DNA from 3 places in the Streptomyces durmitorensis genome. Region 3 is predicted to be linked to each of the others. Evidence: riboswitches for the same ligand, from Rfam matches in the RefSeq annotation. Region 3 holds a riboswitch; each other region holds the start of a gene.
What was found. Region 3 has a riboswitch for S-adenosylmethionine ahead of thrC (threonine synthase). Riboswitches for the same ligand answer to the same signal wherever they lie in the genome.
Positions count from the first base shown of each region.

Region 1: it holds a riboswitch for S-adenosylmethionine, as region 3 does, so the genes downstream of both, M4V62_RS30350 (aminotransferase class V-fold PLP-dependent enzyme) here and thrC (threonine synthase) in region 3, are expected to answer to the same signal.
Region 2: it holds a riboswitch for S-adenosylmethionine, as region 3 does, so the genes downstream of both, M4V62_RS03640 (glutathione binding-like protein) here and thrC (threonine synthase) in region 3, are expected to answer to the same signal.

Region 1 covers NZ_CP097289.1:6,807,827-6,814,757, forward strand. Annotated here, with positions in the region: gene qcrC (cytochrome bc1 complex diheme cytochrome c subunit) at 1-204, shown strand, start outside; gene qcrA (cytochrome bc1 complex Rieske iron-sulfur subunit) at 201-1,256, shown strand; gene qcrB (cytochrome bc1 complex cytochrome b subunit) at 1,253-2,884, shown strand; gene trpD (anthranilate phosphoribosyltransferase) at 3,053-4,117, shown strand; SAM riboswitch class IV at 4,192-4,308, shown strand; gene M4V62_RS30350 (aminotransferase class V-fold PLP-dependent enzyme) at 4,473-5,879, shown strand; gene M4V62_RS30355 (glycerate kinase family protein) at 5,831-6,931, opposite strand, start outside.
Region 2 covers NZ_CP097289.1:835,658-842,588, reverse strand. Annotated here, with positions in the region: gene M4V62_RS03650 (M13 family metallopeptidase) at 1-1,396, shown strand, start outside; gene M4V62_RS03645 (flavin monoamine oxidase family protein) at 1,657-3,198, shown strand; gene M4V62_RS03640 (glutathione binding-like protein) at 3,117-3,905, opposite strand; SAM riboswitch class IV at 4,204-4,348, opposite strand; gene M4V62_RS03635 (putative leader peptide) at 4,601-4,756, shown strand; gene M4V62_RS03630 (LLM class flavin-dependent oxidoreductase) at 4,863-6,092, shown strand; gene M4V62_RS03625 (NtaA/DmoA family FMN-dependent monooxygenase) at 6,116-6,931, shown strand, end outside.
Region 3 covers NZ_CP097289.1:5,217,103-5,224,033, reverse strand. Annotated here, with positions in the region: gene M4V62_RS23505 (esterase/lipase family protein) at 1-1,075, shown strand, start outside; gene groL (chaperonin GroEL) at 1,188-2,813, opposite strand; gene M4V62_RS23495 (cold-shock protein) at 3,102-3,305, opposite strand; gene M4V62_RS23490 (MoaD/ThiS family protein) at 3,730-4,005, opposite strand; gene thrC (threonine synthase) at 4,108-5,415, opposite strand; SAM riboswitch class I at 5,433-5,567, opposite strand; gene M4V62_RS23480 (glucosyl-3-phosphoglycerate synthase) at 5,736-6,680, shown strand; gene M4V62_RS23475 (DUF11 domain-containing protein) at 6,737-6,931, shown strand, end outside.

The DNA of each region.
Region 1 (6,931 bases), 1.6 Mb from region 3:
ATCATGCCGGAGAAGAACAAAAAGGACATCATCGCGTACCTCGACGCGGTCAACGGCGAGCAGACCGAGAGCCCTGGCGGTCTGAAGCTGGGTGGCCTGGGTCCGGTCAGTGAAGGCCTGTTCGGCTGGATCTTCGGTCTCGGCTCGCTGATCGCGGTCGCCGTGTGGGTCGCCGCTCGGACCGCAAAGGCCAAGAAGTCATGAGTAGCCAAGAGAAATCAGAAGAGAACCTGCCCAGCGTGCAGGAGACCGAGCACGGCTCGGTGGCTGTCGCGGACGAGAACCCGTTCGCCGACCCGGGGCTTCCGCCCCACGAGCATCGTGTCCAGGACATCGACGAGCGGGCCGCCAGGCGTTCCGAGCGTGCGGTCGCCTTCCTGTTCACGCTCTCGATGCTCGCCACGATCGGCTTCATCGCCTCGTTCGTGTCGTTCCCGGTCGACAAGCGCGTCTACATCTTCCCGATCGGTCACATCAGCGCGCTGAACTTCTCCCTGGGCATGACCCTGGGTCTCGCGCTCTTCTGCATCGGCGCGGGCGCGGTCCACTGGGCCCGCACCCTGATGTCCGACGTGGAGGTCGCCGACGAGCGGCACCCCATCGAGGCCGAGCCCGAGGTCAAGGCCAAGGTCATGGCCGACTTCAAGGCCGGTGCCGCGGAGTCGCAGTTCGGCCGGCGCAAGCTGATCCGCAACACGATGTTCGGCGCGCTTGCCATGGTGCCGCTCTCCGGCGTCGTCCTGCTGCGCGACCTCGGTCCGCTGCCCGAGGACAAGCTGCGGCACACGCTGTGGTCCAAGGGCAAGCTGCTCGTGAACATGAACACGAACGAGCCGCTGCGTCCGTCGGACATCCAGGTCGGTTCGCTGACCTTCGCCAAGCCCGAGGGCCTGGAGGAGCACGATCACGACTTCCAGAAGGAGATCGCCAAGGCGGCCCTGATGATCGTCCGGATCCAGCCGGACAACATCAAGGACAAGCAGGAGCTCGAGTGGTCGCACGACGGTGTCGTCGCGTACTCGAAGATCTGCACCCACGTCGGCTGCCCGATCTCCCTGTACGAGCAGCAGACGCACCACGTCCTCTGCCCGTGCCACCAGTCCACCTTCGACCTTTCCGACGGTGCCCGAGTGATCTTCGGCCCGGCCGGTCACGCGCTGCCGCAGCTGCGCATCGCCGTGAACGAAGAGGGCTACCTCGAGGCGCTCGGCGACTTCGCTGAGCCTGTCGGTCCTGCATTCTGGGAGCGCGGATGAGCACTACGACGACTGATACGCGCAAGAAGGACGCGCCCGCCGGTGAGCGGGTCGCCGACTGGGCAGACGGCCGCCTGGGGATCTACTCCCTGGCCAAGGCCAACATGCGCAAGATCTTCCCGGACCACTGGTCCTTCATGCTCGGTGAGATCTGCCTCTACAGCTTCATCATCATCATCCTCACGGGTGTGTACCTGACCCTGTTCTTCCACCCGTCGATGAACGAGGTGGAGTACCACGGCAGCTACATCCCGCTGCAGGGCCAGCTGATGTCCGAGGCGTTCAACTCGACCATGCACATCAGCTTCGATGTGCGCGGTGGTCTGCTGATCCGGCAGATCCACCACTGGGCGGCGCTGATCTTCCTCGCGGCGATGTTCGTGCACATGATGCGCGTCTTCTTCACGGGTGCCTTCCGCAAGCCCCGCGAGGTCAACTGGGTCTTCGGGTTCCTGCTGTTCGTCCTCGGCATGTTCACCGGCTTCACCGGTTACTCGCTCCCTGACGACCTGCTCTCCGGTACCGGTGTGCGCTTCATGCAGGGCGCCGTCCTGTCCGTGCCGATCGTGGGCACGTACCTGTCGATGTTCCTGTTCGGCGGGGAGTTCCCCGGCGGCGACTTCGTGGCCCGGTTCTACTCGGTGCACATCCTGCTGCTGCCGGGCATCATGCTCGGCCTCGTGGTGGCGCACCTGATCCTGGTCTTCTACCACAAGCACACGCAGTTCGCGGGCCCCGGCAAGACGAACAAGAACGTCGTCGGCATGCCGCTGCTCCCGGTCTACATGGCGAAGGCCGGAGGGTTCTTCTTCCTGGTCTTCGGCGTGATCGCGGCCATCTCGGCGATCGCCACGATCAACCCGATCTGGGCGCTCGGTCCCTACCGTCCCGACCAGGTCTCCACCGGAGCCCAGCCCGACTGGTACATGGGCTTCTCCGAGGGTCTGATCCGTGTCATGCCGGGCTGGGAGATCAACGCCTGGGGTCACACGCTCGTCCTGGGCGTGTTCATCCCGCTGATCATCTTCCCGCTGGTCCTGGTCGCGATCGCGGTCTACCCGTTCATCGAGTCCTGGGTCACCGGCGACAAGCGCGAGCACCACATCCTGGACCGCCCGCGCAACGTCCCGACCCGCACGGCGTTCGGCGTCGCGTGGATCACCTGGTACTTCGTGCTGCTCGTCGGTGGTGGAAACGACCTCTGGGCCACGCACTTCCACCTGTCGATCAACTCGATCACCTGGTTCGTGCGCATCGCCTTCTTCGTGGCACCGGTCCTCGCCTTCATCGCCACCAAGCGGATCTGCCTGGGTCTGCAGCGGCGCGACAAGGAGAAGGTCCTGCACGGCCGCGAGTCGGGCATCATCAAGCGCCTGCCGCACGGTGAGTTCATCGAGGTCCACGAGCCGCTGGGCCAGGAGCAGCTGCACACGCTCACCGCGCACGAGCAGTACGCGCCGGTCGAGATCGGCCCCTCGGTCGACGAGAACGGCGTCGAGCGCAAGGTGACCGGTTCGCAGAAGCTCCGGGCCAAGCTCAGCAAGGGCTACTACGGGGAGGACAACCAGATCCCCAAGCCCACCACCGAGGAGTACAAGGAGATCACGAGCGGCCACGGCCACCACTGATCCTCCGAACGCTCCGACGTTCTGACCCGAGGTCGCCACGGCGAGAGCCCCGTCCCCTGCATCCAGTGCATGGACGGGGCTCTTTGCCGTCCCCCGGGCTGGATAAGGTGGTCCCGTCCCCATGTACCGGGATGCTTTCTTCCTACGCTGACGAACCCAGGAGCGGCTATGAGCGCTGTGACCCCCGCAGGAGGCAATACCGCGGCGGCCCGTTCCTGGCCGGGTGTGCTGAACGGCCTGCTCGACGGGACCGACCAGAGCGCCGACGACACGGCCTGGGCGATGGACCGCATCATGCGGGGCGAGGCCACCGACGCGCAGATCGCCGGCTTCGTCGTGGCGCTGCGGGCCAAGGGCGAGACCGTGGAGGAGATCTCCGGTCTCGTACGCACCATGTACGAGCACGCCAACGTGATCGAGGTGCCGGGGCGGACCGTCGACATCGTCGGCACGGGCGGTGACGGTGCCAAGACCGTCAACATCTCCACGATGTCCGCGATCGTCATCGCCGGCGCGGGCGCGAAGGTCGTCAAGCACGGCAACCGCGCCGCGTCGTCGGCCAGCGGCGCCTCCGACGTGCTGGAGAAGCTCGGCGTGAATCTTGAGCTCACCCCGCGGCGGGTCGTCGAGGTCGCGGAGGAGGCGGGGATCACCTTCTGCTTCGCGGTGAAGTTCCACCCGGCGCTGCGGTACGCGGGCGGTGCGCGCAGCCAGTTGGGGATCAGGACCGTGTTCAACCTCCTGGGTCCGCTGACGAACCCGGCCCGGGTGCGCTCCCAGGCCGTCGGTGTGGCCGACGCGCGGATGGCGCCGATCGTGGCCGGGGTCTTCGCCGAGCGCGGGCACTCCTCCCTCGTCTTCCGCGGTGACGACGGCCTCGACGAGCTGACGACCACGTCGACCTCCCGGGTCTGGGTCGTGCGGGACGGCGCCGTGCGCGAGGAGTCCTTCGACCCGCGCGACGTCGGCATCGACCTCGTCCCCGTGGAGGCGCTGCGGGGCGCCGACGCCTCGTACAACGCCGAGGTGGCGCTGCGCCTCCTGGACGGCGAGACCGGGCCCGTGCGGGACGCGGTGCTGCTCAACTCGGCGGCGGCCCTGGTGGCCCTCTCGCCGGGCGAGGGGAGCCTCGTGGAGCAGATCCGCGCGGGCATCGCGCAGGCGGCCGAGTCGATCGACTCCGGGGCCGCGAAGAAGGCCCTTGAGCGCTGGGTGTCGGCCAGCAACAGGTGAATGTGGTGCCCACCGCAGTCCGGATCCCGGACTGCGGTGGGCACCGGGAAGATCGTGTGGCAAGATGCTGCGCAGGTCATGAGTGACAGCGATTAGGCCCCGGCTCGCTGTCCGGCAACCCTCCGTCCGTGGCGGGGTGCCCCGGGTGAAGACCAGGCCGTGGACAGCAAGGTCCATGGCAAGCGCGGACCCCTGCGAACCCTGGGGTCCTGGTCCTCAAGGGAGCAGTCTCGTGAGCAAGCGAATGCGATAGGGCTTTCCGGCCCCTTTTCCGCACCCCCTTTTCTCTTCATCACTGCAGCGCCGTGACGGCGCCCTTGCAGTGAACTCGCCTGCCTTCCCACGGGAGTTCGCCATGTCCGCACGCATCGTCGCCACCACCACCGACTCCGCCGCCGCCTCCGCCGAGTCCGCCGACCCCTGCTGTGCCGCGCCGCTGCCGGTGCTCGGCCGTGACGTCACCGTGCCGCTCGTCACCGGCGGCGAGGTGACCTACGCGGCGCTCGACTACGCGGCGAGCGCCCCCGCGCTGCAGCGGGTGTGGGACGACGTGGCCGCGTACGCGCCGTACTACGGCAGCGTGCACCGCGGTGCCGGGTACCTCTCGCAGCTCTCCACCGACCTCTTCGAGAACAGCCGGGTCACCGTCGCCGAGTTCCTCGGCTGCCGCGAGGACGACCAGGTCGTCTTCACGCGCTCGACCACCGACTCGCTGAATCTGCTTGCCGCGGCCCTCCCGGCCGACTGCCAGGTCTTCGTCTTCGAGACCGAGCACCACGCCTCGCTCCTGCCCTGGCGCGACGCCCGCGTGACGTACCTGAACGCGCCGCGCACCCCCGACCAGGCCGTCGCCACCCTGGAGCGCGCCCTCGCCGACCGCGACCCCTACGGGCCCGCCCTGGTCTGCGTGACCGGCGCGTCGAACGTCACCGGTGAGCTGTGGCCGGTCAAGGAGCTGGCCGCCGCGGCCCACGCGCACGGCGCCCGCATCGTCCTGGACGCCGCGCAGCTCGCGCCCCACCACCCGGTCTCCATCAGCGAGTTGGACGTCGACTGGGTCGCGTTCTCCGGCCACAAGCTGTACGCGCCCTTCGGCTCGGGCGTCCTCGCGGGCCGCTCCGACTGGCTGCGGGCCGCCGAGCCGTACCTCGCGGGCGGCGGCGCCTCGCGGAAGGTCGCGCGGCGCAGCGACGGCGGCGTGGACGTCGAGTGGCACGACACCGCCGCGCGGCACGAGGCCGGTTCGCCGAACGTCATCGGCGTGTACTCGATCGCCTCCGCCTGCAAGGCGCTGACCGAGGCGGGCTTCGACGAGCTCGTCGCCCGTGAGCGCCACCTCATCGCGAAGGTGCGCGAGGGCCTCGCCGACGTGCCCGCCGTGAAGGTGCTCTCGCTCTTCGGCGACGACGCGCCGCGCGTCGGCGTCATCTCCTTCGTCGTCGAGGGCTGGAACAGCTCGCACTTCGCCGCCGCGCTCTCCGCCGAGTACGGCATCGGCGTACGCGACGGTCTCTTCTGCGCCCACCCGCTGGTGCGCACCCTGCTCGGCAGCGACCCGCAGACCCAGGGCGAGTGCGGTGCCCCCGAGGCCGCGCCCGGCGAGAAGTCCCTGAACGCCATCCGCGTCAGCTTCGGCGCGGGCACCCCGGACGAGCACGTGGAGCGCTTCGTGCGCGCCGTCAAGGAGCTCGTGGCGGACGGCGCGCGCTGGAACTACCGCACGGAGGACGGGCGTTGCGTCCCGGACACCACGGCCGCCTGAGCCTTGGGCCTGCCCTTCAGGCGTGAGCCCAGCACGATCATCCGCAGGGCCCGCTCGGTCGCGTCGGTGAGGAATTCGCCGCCCCGGCCGAGCGCCTCGGTGAGCGAGACCGGCGCGGGCAGGATCGCGCTGTAGGCGTCCACGCCCTCCGCCCGTACGTGGTGCGCGCCCTGGCCGATCGTGCCCGCGAGGACCAGGACCGGGCGGCCGAACCGCTTGGCGCGCCTGGCTACTTCGGCGGGGATCTTGCCGCGTGGCGTCTGGTGGTCCAGGGCGCCCTCGGCCGTGACGACGAGGTCGGCGCGGGCCAGGCGTGCGTCCAGGTCCAGGTGGTCGAGCAGGACGTCGAAGCGGGGCAGGAGCTGGGCGCCGAGCGCCGCGAGGCCGGCGCCGAGACCGCCGGAGGCACCCGTTCCGGGGCCTTGGGAGAGATCCGCCGTGACGTGCAGGTCGCGGGTCAGGATGTGCGCCCAGTGTTCAAGGGCCGCCGCGAGCTGTTCGACCTGCGTGGGGGTCGCGCCCTTCTGGGGGCCGAAGACGCGGGCGACGCCGCGCTCGCCGGTCAGGACGTTGAAGGGGTTGCAGGCGACGCGGATCTCGGTGTCCTTCAGGCGGGGGTCGAGGCCCGAGGGGTCGATCCGGCTCAGGCGGCCCAACTCCCGCCCGCCGCGCGGCAGTTCCCAGCCGTCCGCGTCCAGGAGCCGGGCGCCGAGCGCCTGGAGCGCCCCCGCGCCCCCGTCCGACGTACCGGAGTCGCCGCAGCCGACCAGGATGCGGCGTGCGCCCGCGTCGAGTGCGGCACGGATCAGCTCGCCGACGCCGTACGTCGTGGTGGCGCCCGGGTCGCGCAGATCGCGCGGGACCAGCGAGAGCCCGGCGACCGCGGCCATCTCGACGACGGCGGTGCCGGAGGGGAGCAGCGCGAAGTGCGTGCCGATCCGCTGGCCGACGGGACCGGTGGCGGGCAGCGCGACCAGGCGGCCGCCGCCCGTGGTGGCCAGGGCGCGCGCGGTGCCCTCGCCGCCGTCCACCAGGGGGATCAGGTCGGTCTC
Region 2 (6,931 bases), 4.4 Mb from region 3:
CTCGCCCGCCGATGCGGCGCAGGCGGTCCTCGCCCTGGAGACCCGTCTCGCCGCGGGCCACTGGGAGCGGGCCGAGACGCGTGACGTGCAGAAGACCTACAACCTCCTCACCCTGCACGAACTGATCACCCTGGCACCGCACTTCGACTGGCGCGCCTATGTCGAGGGGCTCGGGGGCTCGGACGACACCATCGCCGAGACGTGCGTCCGTCAGCCGTCCTACTTCCGGCACCTGTCCGCGGTCCTCGACGAGGTGCCGATCGAGCAGTGGCGGGACTGGACGCTGGTCCGGGTCCTTCGCTCGTGCGCGCCGTACCTCACGGACGCGTTCGTCCGGAACAACTTCGAGTTCTACGGCCGCACCCTCAACGGCACCCCGGAGCTGCGCGCCCGGTGGAAGCGGGCGGTCGGCTTCGTCGAGGGCTCCATCGGTGAGGCCGTCGGCAAGGAGTACGTGGCGCGGCACTTCCCGCCGAGCTCCAAGGCGATGATGGACGACCTCGTCGCCAACCTGCTCGAGGCCTACCGTCAGTCGATCGCCCGCCTCGACTGGATGACGGACGAGACGAAGGAGCGCGCGTACGAGAAGCTCGCCACGTTCCGTCCCAAGATCGGCTACCCGGACACCTTCCGCGACTACTCGGCCCTTGAGGTCTCTCCCGACGACCTGCTCGGCAACGCGCAGGCGGCGGACGCCTTCGAGTCCGACCGGCAGCTCGCCAAGATCGGTGCGCCGGTCGACCGCGACGAGTGGTTCATGCTGCCGCAGACGGTCAACGCGTACTACAACCCGGGCACCAACGAGATCTGCTTCCCCGCGGGCATCCTGCAGAAGCCGTTCTTCTCGCCCGACGCCGACCCCGCCGAGAACTACGGCGGCACCGGCTCGGTCATCGGCCACGAGATCGGCCACGGCTTCGACGACCAGGGCGCGCAGTACGACGGCGCGGGCAACCTCAACGACTGGTGGACCGCGGCCGACAAGACCGCGTTCGAGGCGAAGTCGAGGGCGCTGGTCAAGCAGTACGACGCCTTCTCGCCCCGCAACCTGCCCGACGAGTTCGTCAACGGCTCGCTCACCGTCGGCGAGAACATCGGCGACCTGGGCGGCCTGACCATCGGGCACACGGCGTACAAGATCGCTCTCGACGGCGCCCCGATGCCCGAGAGCGACGGCACGACCGGCTCCCAGCGGCTCTTCATGAACTGGGCCTACTGCTGGCGCACCAAGCGCCGCAAGGAGCAGGAGCAGCAGTACCTCACCATCGACCCGCACTCGCCGCCCGAGTTCCGGGCCAACATCGTGCGCAACCTGGACGAGTTCCACGAGGCGTTCGGGACGGCGGAGGGCGACGGCCTCTGGCTGGACCGTTCGGAGCGCGTCCGGATCTGGTGATCACAGGCGGCCGCGGCGCTCCTGCCGCGGCCGCCGTCTCCACTCTCCGAAGGCGCCCAGGACCCGCTACGGCGAAGAGCCCGTCGTACGTCCCGTAGGTGTCGTGGCTGCGAGAACCGCAGGACGGGTGGTCCCGGACGAGGGAATCCGTCGTCAACCAGGCATGTTGGTTAAGGAGTTAAGCAAGCAGGCTGCTTCGTGCACTCCACGGACACTCCACGGCCCAGGTCGATCCGACGGCCTACTGACGGGAGACACCCATGCCTGCTGGCGGAACCCCTTGGATGCGCGTCGTACGCGCGCGACGTGAACCGGCGGACGCCGGTACGACCCGGCGCACCGTGCTGCGTGGCGGACTCGCCACCGCGGGCGGTCTCGCGCTCGGCGGCACGCTCACGCCCACCGCCGCGCGCGCGGCGGACCGCACCACCGCGCACGACGCCCGCGTCGTCGTCATCGGCGCGGGCCTCGCCGGGCTCACCTGCGCCCACCGGCTTGCCCAACAAGGCGTCAAGGCCCAGGTGTTCGAGGCGAGAGACGGCCGGGTGGGCGGGCGCTGCTGGACCGCGCGGGGCTTCGCGTCGGGCCAGCTCGCCGAGCACGGCGGCGAGCGCATCGACACCCGGCACACCCATATCCGCAAGCTGGCCGCGGAGTTGGGGATCTCCCTGGAGGAGGAGAACCCCGATCGCGAGCACGGCGAGCGCGGTGTCATCCATCTCCAGGGCAAGGTGGTCACGGAAGACGCGGTCTACCGGGACATGGAGGTCGTGCAGAAGCAACTCGCCGCCGACGCGCGGCGCATCGGCAGTTACGCCGCGGACGAGGCGGGGCGCGCCGCCCGTGACTTCGACGGCCTGTCGGTGCGGGACTGGCTCGCGGCGAACGTCCCCGGCGGAATGTCGTCCCTGCTCGCCTCCGCCATGGCCAACAGCGTGGCCACGTTCTTCGGCAACAACGCCGACGAACTGAGCGCGATCAACCTCATGGAGCAGTACATCGGCCCCGACGGCGCCGACGAGAAGTACCACGTCAAGGGCGGTAACGACCTCATCCCCCAGGCGATGGCCGAGCGGTTGCCCAAGTCGGCCCTCCACTTCGACACCCCCCTCACGGCCGTGCGCCGCGCGGGCGGCACCTACCGGCTGCGCTTCGGCGGCCGCAGAGGGGAAGTCACCGCCGACCGCGTCGTGTTCGCCCTGCCCTTCACCACCCTGCGCCGCGTCGACCTGGACGGCGCGGGGCTCAGCGCCCGCAAGCGCGAGGCCATCGACAACCACGGCATGGGCACGGATGCCAAGCTGCTGTTCCAATTCGACCGCCAGTTCCCGCGGTTCGACGGATTCAGCGGCGGCATCATGAGCGACAACCCGCTGTTCAGCTCCTGGGACACCTCCTCGTACCAGACAGGACCGGAAGGTCTGCTCACCCTGTTCACCGGCGGCTGGAGCGGCGCGACCTACCCGGCCGAGCGCCCGCACGCCGCACCGTCGGCCACGGTGACGGACACGGCGCTGCGGCAGCTCGACGCGCTCGTCCCTGGCCTCAAGAAGGCGTACAACGGCCGCGGCTGGCTGGACTCCTGGGTCGACGACCCCTGGGCCCGCGGCTCCTACGCCTCCTACCGCCCCGGCCAGTACACCCGGTACTGGGGCTTCACGGGACGCCGGGAGGGCGGCCTCCACTTCGCGGGCGAACACACCAGCACGCACAGTCAGGGCTACCTCAACGGTGGTGTGGAGAGCGGGGAACGGGCGGCGCGGGAGGTGCTCGCGGCCTTGGGACGAGGGCCGTTGGCGTAGAAGGCGGGGTGGGCGTGCAGGCGGCGGACGTACGCGCGGACGTGGGGATGGGAGTCACCGGTCTCGGCCGCGTCCGGAGTGGGGTGGACGAGAGCGGCCCACAAGTCCACGTCCACCGAGGTGAGTTCGTCGCCCACGAGATAGGAATGGGAGGCCAGCCGGCCGTCGAGGCGGTTCAGCGTCTCGTCGGTGAGGGGGCTCGCGAGGAGTTCGTGCCAGGTGTCGATGTGCGCCGCCAGGGCCGATGGGCGCAGGAGGGGCCCGCTGCCGTGCGCGGCGAGGCGGCAGGCGAGGTCGCGCAGGATGTCGGGCGTGTGGTTGCTGACGATGTGCCCGCTCCAGCGGTCGCACAGGGCGGGAACGGTCAAGGGGCCGTCGAAGTGATGCTCGGTGGCCTCGTAGTAGCGGTGCAGGGAGTCGAGTGACGCCGCAGGGGTGTGTGCTGTCAGGAGCGTCGTGGTGACCGACTCCCGGAGCCCGAGCAGGTCGAGGGTGATCGAGACGCGCAAGGAGCGCGGACATCCGGCCGAGAGGTACAGGTGATAGCGGTGTGGCGCCGGGTAGAAGCCGCCGGCCAGGTCGGCGCCGATGCGGCTGCGGATGGGCGCGGGACAGCTGCCGTCCGGGGCGGTTTCGAGCGGGGAGCACGGAGCCGTGAGGGAAGCCGGGTGGGAAGCGTGGGAACGGTGCGACGTGGTCTCGGGCATGGCTCTCCAGACAGGTGAGGGGGCGCCGACCGCGCGCACGGCGACGGTGGCACAGCGGAGGGAGACGGAGAGGAGACGGAGAGGAGACGGAGAGGAGAGGAGAGGGAGAGGGCGATGCGTGGACGTCAGACGGCTGGAGCCGATGCGCTGCACACGCGCAACAGGTCGATGTGCAGCCGTCTGGTCAACACGCGGGGGCGGGGCCGGGGCGCGGTCAGGAGAGGCCGCTGGGTGCTCTTCCTCTCACCGACCGCCCTGGACATGTCCACCAGCCCTGCCGTCGAGGCCCGTTGCAACCGGGCCGCACTTGCCCCGCCGCCACGGCGCGACCCGGTCGTCACCCGGGGCACCCCGTCGCGGCGGAAGGGTTGCCTGCCAGCGGGCCGGGGCCGATGAACCGCTCGGGCAGGGAGCCTGCCGGGCGGGCGCTGACAATCGTGACCGTCCCCGGAAGTCTGGGTCCGGGCACAGGGCGGAGTCAAGAAGGCCGATGCCGTGGAACTCCCGGCGTGGAAGCGGAACAGAAGGAGCGACTCGGCGGTTGTCCCTGACGGACAGGGACGGCGAGGCACGTACGGCGATGTGAGGACGCCCATGATCGACGGGCATTGCGCACCGCTGCGGCCTCACGTAACGTCCCGAGCAGTTACGAGTGTCAGCGTCAAGCCCTGGCTTGCCGAGCGGAGGTGACGGACATGCCGGCAGTCTCCGCTGTGCCGTCCACGTCATCCCTGCTGCCGCCCGTGTCCGCACTGCGTGTCGTCACGATCGCCCCGAGCCGCCAGGTGCATCTGTACTCCCGGCCGCACATCGACCTCCAGCGCGTCGCCGGCGCGCTCTGTCGTTCCTGACCCGTCACCCCGCCGCCGCACCCTCGGAGCAGAGGGGCCGGTGTTCTCGTACGGTCGATCAGGAAGGCACTCCTTCGTGTCGTCATCATCTTCACCCTCGTCCGCGTTGCCCTCTTCCGCTCCCTCCGCTCCTTCGCTGCATCTGGCCGTCGCGCTCGACGGCGCGGGCTGGCACCCCGCCGCCTGGCGCGAACCAGCCGCCCGCCCAAGGGAGTTGCTCACCGCCCGGTACTGGACCGATCTGGTCACCGAGGCCGAACGCGGCCTGCTCGACTTCGTGACGATCGAGGACGGACTCGGCCTCCAGTCCTCGCACTTCACCGAACCCGACGGACGCACGGATCAGGTACGAGGGCGGCTCGACGCCGTTCTCATCGCCGCCCGTGTCGCGCCGCTGACCAGCCACATCGGCCTTGTGCCGACCGTGGTGGCCACGCACACGGAGCCCTTCCACATCTCCAAGGCGATCGCCACGCTCGACTACGTCAGCGAAGGCCGCGCCGGGGTACGGGTGCAGGTGTCCGCACGCCGGAACGAGGCCGCGCACTTCGGGCGCCGCACGCTTCCCGCCCTCGACGCCGTCGAGGACCTCGGCAGGCCGGACGTACGGGAGCTGACCTTCGACCTCTTCGACGAGGCGGCCGACTACGTCGAAGCCGTGCGCCGCCTCTGGGACAGCTGGGAGGACGACGCGGAGATCAGGGACGTGGCCACCGGCCGCTTCATCGACCGCGACAAGCTGCATTACATCGACTTCGAGGGCAAGCACTTCAGTGTCAAGGGCCCCTCGATCACGCCCCGGCCGCCGCAGGGCCTGCCTGTCATCAGCGCCCTCGCCCACGAGGGGCCGACGGATGCCCCGTTCCGGCTCCTCGGCCGCTCAGCCGACATCGGATACGTCACCCCGCGCGACACCGGGCACGCACGCGCCATCGTCACAGCCGTCCGTGCCGAACAGGACGCGGCCGGGCGCGCCGACGAGTCCCTGCATCTCTTCGGCGACCTGGTGGTGTTCCTCGACGACGACCCGGCCGTCGCAGTGGCACGCCGGGAGCGTCTGGACGCCCTCGCCGGTCACCCGTACACCAGTGACGCGCGGGTATTCACCGGAACGCCCGCCCAACTGGCCGACCTGCTCGTGGAGTTGGGCCGGGCCGGGCTGAGCGGATTCCGGCTGCGGCCCGCCGTTGTCGGGCACGACCTCCCGGCGATCACCCAGGGCCTGGTGCCCGAACTCCAGCGCCGCGGCGCCTTCCGGCGCGCGTACGAAGCCGACACCTTGCGCGGCCTCCTGGGCCTGACCCGCCCCGCCAGCCGCTACGCCGCCACCGCCTGAGCCGGACCGGAAGGGACCCCGTCATGAGCAAGTCACCGGACAAACCGCTCAAGCAGATCCACCTCGCGGCACACTTCCCCGGCGTCAACAACACCACCGTATGGAGCGACCCCGAGGCCGGGAGCCACATCGAGTTCAGCTCCTTCGCGCACTTCGCGCGCACCGCCGAGCGCGCCAAGTTCGACTTCCTGTTCCTCGCCGAGGGGCTTCGGCTGCGCGAACAGGGCGGAAAGATATACGACTTGGACGTCGTGGGGCGGCCCGACACCTTCGCCGTCCTCACCGCGCTCGCTGCCGTCACCGAACACCTCGGCCTGACCGGCACCATCAACTCCACCTTCAACGAGCCCTACGAGGTGGCCCGCCAGTTCGCCAGCCTCGACCACCTCTCGGGCGGGCGCGCCGCGTGGAACGTCGTGACCTCCTGGGACGCCTTCACCGGCGAGAACTTCCGGCGCGGCGGATTCCTCCCGCAGGAGGAGCGGTACTCCAGGGCGAAGGAATTCCTCAGTACGGCCAATGAACTGTTCGACTCCTGGCGCGGGGACGAGATCGTCGCCGACCAGGAGACCGGCGCCTTCCTGCGCGACGCGCGGGCGGGAGCCTTTGTCCACCAGGGGCAACACTTCGACATCCAGGGGCAGTTCAACGTCCCGCGCAGCCCTCAGGGGCGACCGGTCGTCTTCCAGGCCGGTGATTCGGACGAGGGGCGCGAGTTCGCGGCCGAGGGCGCGGACGCGATCTTCAGCCGGTACAGCACGCTCAAGGAAGGCCAGGAGTTCTACCGGGACGTCAAGGGCCGCCTGGCCCGCCACGGCCGCACCCACGACCAGCTCCTC
Region 3 (6,931 bases):
CGCGGATGCCGAGCAGGGCCTGCGCCGCCCGGTGATCCTCGCCGACGGCTTCAACATCGGGCCCAGCGACCTCGACTTCTCCTGGGAGACCCTGGAGCGCGGCCCGTACGCGTTCATCAGCGAACTGCGGGCCCGCGAGAGGGACGTCATCCTGGTCGGCTTCGACGAGCGCAGTGCCTCGATCCTGGACAACGCGGTGGTGGCCAAGGCCGCGATCCAGGAGGCGATCCGGCGGCGCACGGGCGAACACCGGCTGACGGTCGGCGGCTTCAGCATGGGCGGCCTCGTCGCGCGGTACGCCCTTGCGAAGATGGAGCACGACGGCGACGAGCACGAGACGACGCTGTACTTCTCCTACGACAGCCCGCACCGGGGCGCCTGGATCCCCCTCGCGCTCCAGGCCTTCGCGCACTACATCCGGCGCCTGAACGACTCGTTCTCGACGCAGATGAACAGCACGGCGGCGCGGCAGCTGCTGTGGCAGCACATCGCGGAGTGGGACGACACCCCGGAGACCGACAAGGAGCGCACCGAGTTCCTCGCGGAGCTGGAGCGGGTCGGCAGCTGGCCGCGGCACCCGCACAAGATCGGCGTGGCCAACGGCGTGCGCACCGGCGAGAGCAACGGCGTCCCGGCGGGTGAGCGGGCCTTCCGCGGCAAGGGCCTGGCCATCACGGGCACCAACCTCTACACCCAGTCCGCCGGGGTGGACCAACTGATCGCCCAGCTACGGGTGGTGACCCTGCGCAAGCCGAAGATCCACACCTCGGCCCTGCCCGAGATCGACGGCGCACCCGGCGGCACCCTGGAGGGCTTCGGCATCCTGGCCGACGAGCTCGACAAGATCCCGGCGCTCATCGGCCTCGGCTCGGAGGCGGAGATCCGCGAGCACTGCTTCGTCCCGTCGGTCAGCGCCATCGCCCTGCGCGAGATCGACGACCACAGCAAGCTGTACGACCCGGTCGCGGACTCCGAGGACAGCGAACTGGACGAGTACCTCTGCGCCTCCCAGAACGAGGGCCACACCCTGGTCACGGAAGAACTCTGCACCTGGATCCTGGACCGCCTGCCGTAGCCCGCACCGCTCCCGGCTCCCGGAAAACGCCCGAGGGCGGCACCCCTTCGTGAGAAGGAGTGCCGCCCTCGGTTCGCGTGGAGCGATGAACCGCTGATCAGCCAGAGGCGGATCAGAAGTCCATGTCACCGCCCGGCATGCCGCCGCCGGCCGGGGCAGCGCCCGCCTTCTCCGGCTTGTCGGCGATGACGGCCTCGGTGGTGAGGAACAGTGCGGCGATGGACGCGGCGTTCTGCAGGGCAGAGCGCGTGACCTTCGCCGGGTCGAGGATGCCCTCGGCGATCATGTCGACGTACTCACCGGTCGCGGCGTTCAGGCCGTGGCCGATGGGAAGGTTGCGGACCTTCTCGACGATGACGCCACCCTCAAGGCCGGCGTTGACCGCGATCTGCTTCAGCGGGGCCTCCAGGGCCAGCTTCACAGCGGCGGCACCCGTGGCCTCGTCGCCCTCGAGCTCAAGCTTCTCGAAGACAGCGGCGGCCTGGATGAGGGCCACGCCACCACCGGCGACGATGCCCTCTTCGACGGCGGCCTTCGCGTTGCGAACGGCGTCCTCGATGCGGTGCTTGCGCTCCTTGAGCTCGACCTCGGTCGCGGCACCGGCCTTGATGACCGCAACACCGCCGGCGAGCTTCGCCAGGCGCTCCTGCAGCTTCTCGCGGTCGTAGTCGCTGTCCGAGTTCTCGATCTCGGCGCGGATCTGGTTGACGCGACCCTGGACCTGGTCGCTCTCACCGGAGCCGTCGACGATCGTGGTCTCGTCCTTGGTGATGACGACCTTGCGGGCGCGGCCCAGGAGGTCGAGGCCCGCGTTCTCCAGCTTGAGGCCGACTTCCTCGGAGATGACGGTGCCACCGGTGAGGATGGCGATGTCGCCGAGCATGGCCTTGCGGCGGTCACCGAAGCCCGGGGCCTTGACGGCGACGGACTTGAAGGTGCCACGGATCTTGTTGACGACCAGGGTCGACAGGGCCTCGCCCTCGACGTCCTCGGCGATGATCAGCAGCGGCTTGCCGGACTGCATGACCTTCTCGAGGAGCGGAAGGAGGTCCTTCACGTTCGAGATCTTCGAGTTGACGATCAGGATGTACGGGTCGTCGAGCGACGCCTCCATACGCTCCATGTCGGTGGCGAAGTACGCCGAGATGTAGCCCTTGTCGAAGCGCATGCCCTCGGTGAGCTCAAGCTCAAGACCGAAGGTCTGCGACTCCTCGACGGTGATGACGCCTTCCTTGCCGACCTTGTCCATCGCCTCGGCGATGAGCTCGCCGATCTGGGTGTCGGCGGCGGAGATGGAGGCGGTCGAAGCGATCTGCTCCTTGGTCTCCACGTCCTTGGCCTGCTCGAGCAGGGCGCCCGAGACGGCCTCGACGGCCTTCTCGATGCCACGCTTGAGGGCCATCGGGTTGGCACCGGCGGCTACGTTGCGCAGGCCCTCGCGGACCAGCGCCTGCGCCAGGACGGTCGCGGTCGTCGTGCCGTCACCGGCGACGTCGTCCGTCTTCTTCGCGACCTCCTTGACCAGCTCGGCGCCGATCTTCTCGTACGGGTCCTCGAGCTCGATCTCCTTGGCGATGGAAACACCATCGTTGGTGATCGTGGGGGCACCCCACTTCTTCTCGAGGACGACGTTGCGACCCTTGGGGCCCAGGGTCACCTTGACGGCGTCGGCGAGCTGGTTCATGCCGCGCTCGAGGCCGCGCCGTGCCTCCTCGTCGAACGCGATGATCTTGGCCATGTGAAGTGGTCCTCCCGGACAGGGGTGGCATGCTTCCGGATCGCGCCAGCGCCCGCGACGGACGGCCTGCAAGCCTTGTGGTTCCTTGCCCCACCCGGCCTGCGGGCCTCACCGACCCGATCCAAGTTCTGTCACTCTCACTCGGAGAGTGCTAAGCCCAATGATTAGCACTCGACCCCTGCGAGTGCAAGCGCCTCTCACGGATCCCAGACGTACGAGGGGCCCGCACCCCCTGTGGGGATACGGGCCCTTCGTCACTCGCTAAGTCGCTGGCCGATCGCGCCGAGATCAGACGGCGAGCTTGACCATGTCCGCCTGCGGACCCTTCTGGCCCTGCGAGATCTCGAACTCAACTCGCTGACCTTCTTCAAGGGTGCGGTAGCCGTCCATCTGAATCGCGCTGTAGTGGACGAAAACATCCGCACCACCGTCGACCGCGATGAAGCCGTACCCCTTCTCCGCGTTGAACCACTTGACGGTGCCCTGAGCCATGCCTAACTCCCCTATTACTGGCCCTTGCACGGACCCGCACTTCGCGGACCCGGGTCAGACCTCACCCCCCCAATGGGTTGTGGAGGCGTGCGCCGGAACGCGTCGACCGCGGCTGAATGTATCTGTCCAACTGCCCTCTGCAACAGGTCAATCGGACGAGAATTCTGGGCACGCCTGATCGGAAATATGCGGAGGATTTACCGGAGTTCAGGGCAAGTCGGGCCAGACAAATGCCACGAGAAGGGCAAATGGGCAGTGCACTTTGGCTACTTCTTGTCGCCCTCGGGGCGACTTCGTATATGCGCTCGGCACAAACGGGGAAGCTCGCTTCCCAACTGTACCGCGCTCAACCACATGGAATTGCCCCCTCCGCTTCTCTCGCGGAGGGGGCAATGAAGATTACGCAGGGTGTTTCTTTAAAGGATCAACCACCGGCGACGGCGGGAATGATCGAGACCCCCGCGCCGTCCGGCGTCGCGGTCTGAAGGCCCTGCTCGAAACGGACGTCGTCGTCGTTCACGTACACGTTCACGAAGCGCCGCAGCTTGCCCTGGTCGTCCAGGACACGGGCCGCGATACCGGCGTGCTTGGCCTCCAGGTCGGCGATGACCTCGGAGAGGGTCGCCCCCTCTGCGGCGACCTCGGACTGACCGCCGGTGTAGGTGCGAAGAATGGTGGGGATGCGAACCTTGACGCTCATTGATTTCACCTCGGGGTGTGTGGGGCCCCTTCAGGGGCGCGGGGAACTGCGCGAGGACGGACCACGACCGCCGTCGACGACGGCGGTCAGGCCCTACGGCGGCTAGTCGGCGAGCCCGGCGGCGCGGAACGCGTCAAGGCTGGGCCGGATGGTAGCGGTGGCCTGCGAAGTCTCAGCGACAGCGTCAAGCGTTTTGAGGCCATCACCGGTGTTCAGGACCACCGTGGTCAGGGAGGGATCGATGAGGCCCGCCTCGATCAGCTTCTTCGTGACGCCGACCGTCACACCACCGGCGGTCTCCGCGAAGATCCCCTCGGTCCGGGCGAGCAGCTTGATCGCATCGACGACCTGCTCGTCGTTCACGTCCTCCACCGCACCGCCCGTGCGACGCGCGATGTCCAGGACGTACGGCCCGTCGGCGGGGTTGCCGATGGCGAGCGACTTGGCGATGGTGTCCGGCTTCTGCGGCCGGACGACGTCGTGCCCGGCCTTGAAGGCGGTCGACACCGGCGAGCAGCCCTCGGCCTGCGCGCCGAAGATCTTGTACGGCTTGTCCTCGACGAGGCCGAGCGCGATGAGCTCCTTGAGCCCCTTGTCGATCTTCGTGAGCTGCGAGCCCGAGGCGATCGGGATCACCAGCTGGTCGGGAAGGACCCACCCCAGCTGCTCGCAGATCTCGTACGCGAGGGTCTTGGAGCCCTCGCCGTAGTACGGCCGCAGGTTCACGTTCACGAAGCCCCAGCCCTCGCCCAGCGGGTCGCCGATGAGCTCGGAGCAGAAGCGGTTCACGTCGTCGTAGTTGCCCTCGATGCCGACGAGCTCGCCGCCGTAGACCGCGGCCATGACGACCTTGCCCTGCTCCAGGTCGTGCGGGATGAACACGCAGGAGCGGAAGCCGGCGCGTGCCGCGGCGGCACCGACGGCGCCGGCGAGGTTGCCGGTGGAGGAGCAGGAGAGGGTGGTGAAGCCGAACGCGCGCGCCGCCTCGATGGCCTGCGCCACGACACGGTCCTTGAACGAGTGCGTCGGGTTGCCGGAGTCGTCCTTGACGAACAACTTGCCCTGCTCGACGCCGAGTTCACGCGCGAGGTTGTCGGCCTTGACGAGCTTGGTCCAGCCGGGGTTGATGTTCGGCTTGGACGCCACGTCCGCGGGGACGGGCAGCAGAGGCGCGTAGCGCCAGATGTTGTCGGGGCCGGACTCGATCTGCTTCCGGAGCGCCTCGGGGTCACCGGTCGGCAGGTCGTACGCGACTTCGAGCGGGCCGAAACAGGCCTCGCAGGCGAAGATCGGGCCGAGCGCGTACAGCTCGCCGCACTCGCGGCAGGAAAGGCCCGATGCGGGGCCGAGGTCCACAGAACCCGTGGTGGAGGGGGTGTTTTCGAACGTTCCGACAGTCTGCGCAGCCATGGAGGCGAGGCCCTTTCTCCTCATCTTCCCCGTGACGCATCTCGTCACGAGACGGAATTGGCACCTTCCCCACCGAGACCTCGCGTGCGCGGTCGGCGGGATGGTTGCCGGGGCTTCAACGGGCCGTATCCCTCTGCCCCTCTGGATGAGCGGTATGGCGCCGGGGCTTTGGGGGCCCAGGGCATTTGTTACGCGTCGACCCCCGACATGCGATGGTCATCCGCGTTGTTCAAGACTGTAACCGACGGCCTGGACCCTTGAGATAGTCGTCCGAACCGCGAGATGGATCACATGTAGGCCACACACAGGAGGAGCAACCCGTGCTGGAAGAGGCCGAGCGCTGGCTGACCAGGCGTTCCTGGTCCGTTGCCGACCGTCCGCTCAGCGCACTCGTCGCCGCCAAACGGGCGTCGGGAGCCTCGGTGAGTGTCGTCCTGCCCGCGCTCGACGAGGAGGAGACGGTCGGGGAGATCGTCGCCGAGATCCGCCGGGAGCTGGTCGAGGAGGCCTGCCTGGTCGACGAGCTCGTGGTGATCGACTCCGGATCCCGGGACCGTACGGCCGAGGTCGCCCGTGAGGCGGGCGCGCGGGTCGTGCACCGGGACGAGATCCTGCCGCGCATCCCGGCCGTGCCCGGCAAGGGCGAGGTCCTGTGGCGCTCACTCCTGGTGACCGGCGGTGACATCGTCGCGTTCGTCGACGCGGACCTGAGGGAGTTCTCGGCGGACTTCGTCACCGGCATCGTGGGCCCGCTCCTGACCGAGCCCGACGTGGACTTCGTGAAGGCGATGTACGACCGTCCGCTGGCTGGAACCGCAGGTCAGGGCGGTCGGGTCACCGAGCTGATGGCGCGCCCGCTGCTGAACATGCACTGGCCCCAACTGGCCGGGTTCGTCCAGCCGTTGGGCGGCGAGTACGCGGCGCGCAGGTCACTCCTTGAGCGGCTGCCGTTCCCCGTCGGTTACGGAGTGGAGCTGGGCCTGCTCGTCGACGCCCTGCACACCGTGGGCCTGGACGCGCTCGCGCAGGTCGATGTCGGCGTGCGCAAGCACCGGCACCAGGACGGGCAGGCGCTGGGCCGGATGGCGGCGGCGATCTACCGGACGGCGCAGCTGCGGCTCGCGCGCGGCCATCTCGTACGCCCCGAGCTCACGCAGTTCGAGCGGGGTGCGGACGGGTTCGAGCCGCGGACCCATTCGGTGGACACGGAGGAGCGGCCGCCGATGGCCGACATCGCGGAGTACACCGCTCGCCGCGTGGCGTAACCGCCCAAGACCGGGCGTTTTGTCTACATTTCCCACTTATGTGGGTCAGACAGGTAATGGGAAGCGCGCGACGCATCGGCGGTGTGGCCCTGGCCACGGCCGGACTCGCGGCAGGGGCGCTCGGCGCCGCGGCCGCACCCGCCGCCGCGGATGTGATCGAGCCCTTCGCCAAGCGCTACGACGAATCGCTGTACGGCGACTTCAGGACCATCGGCAACACGGTCATGGGCTGCCCGACGACGCCCGCGGAC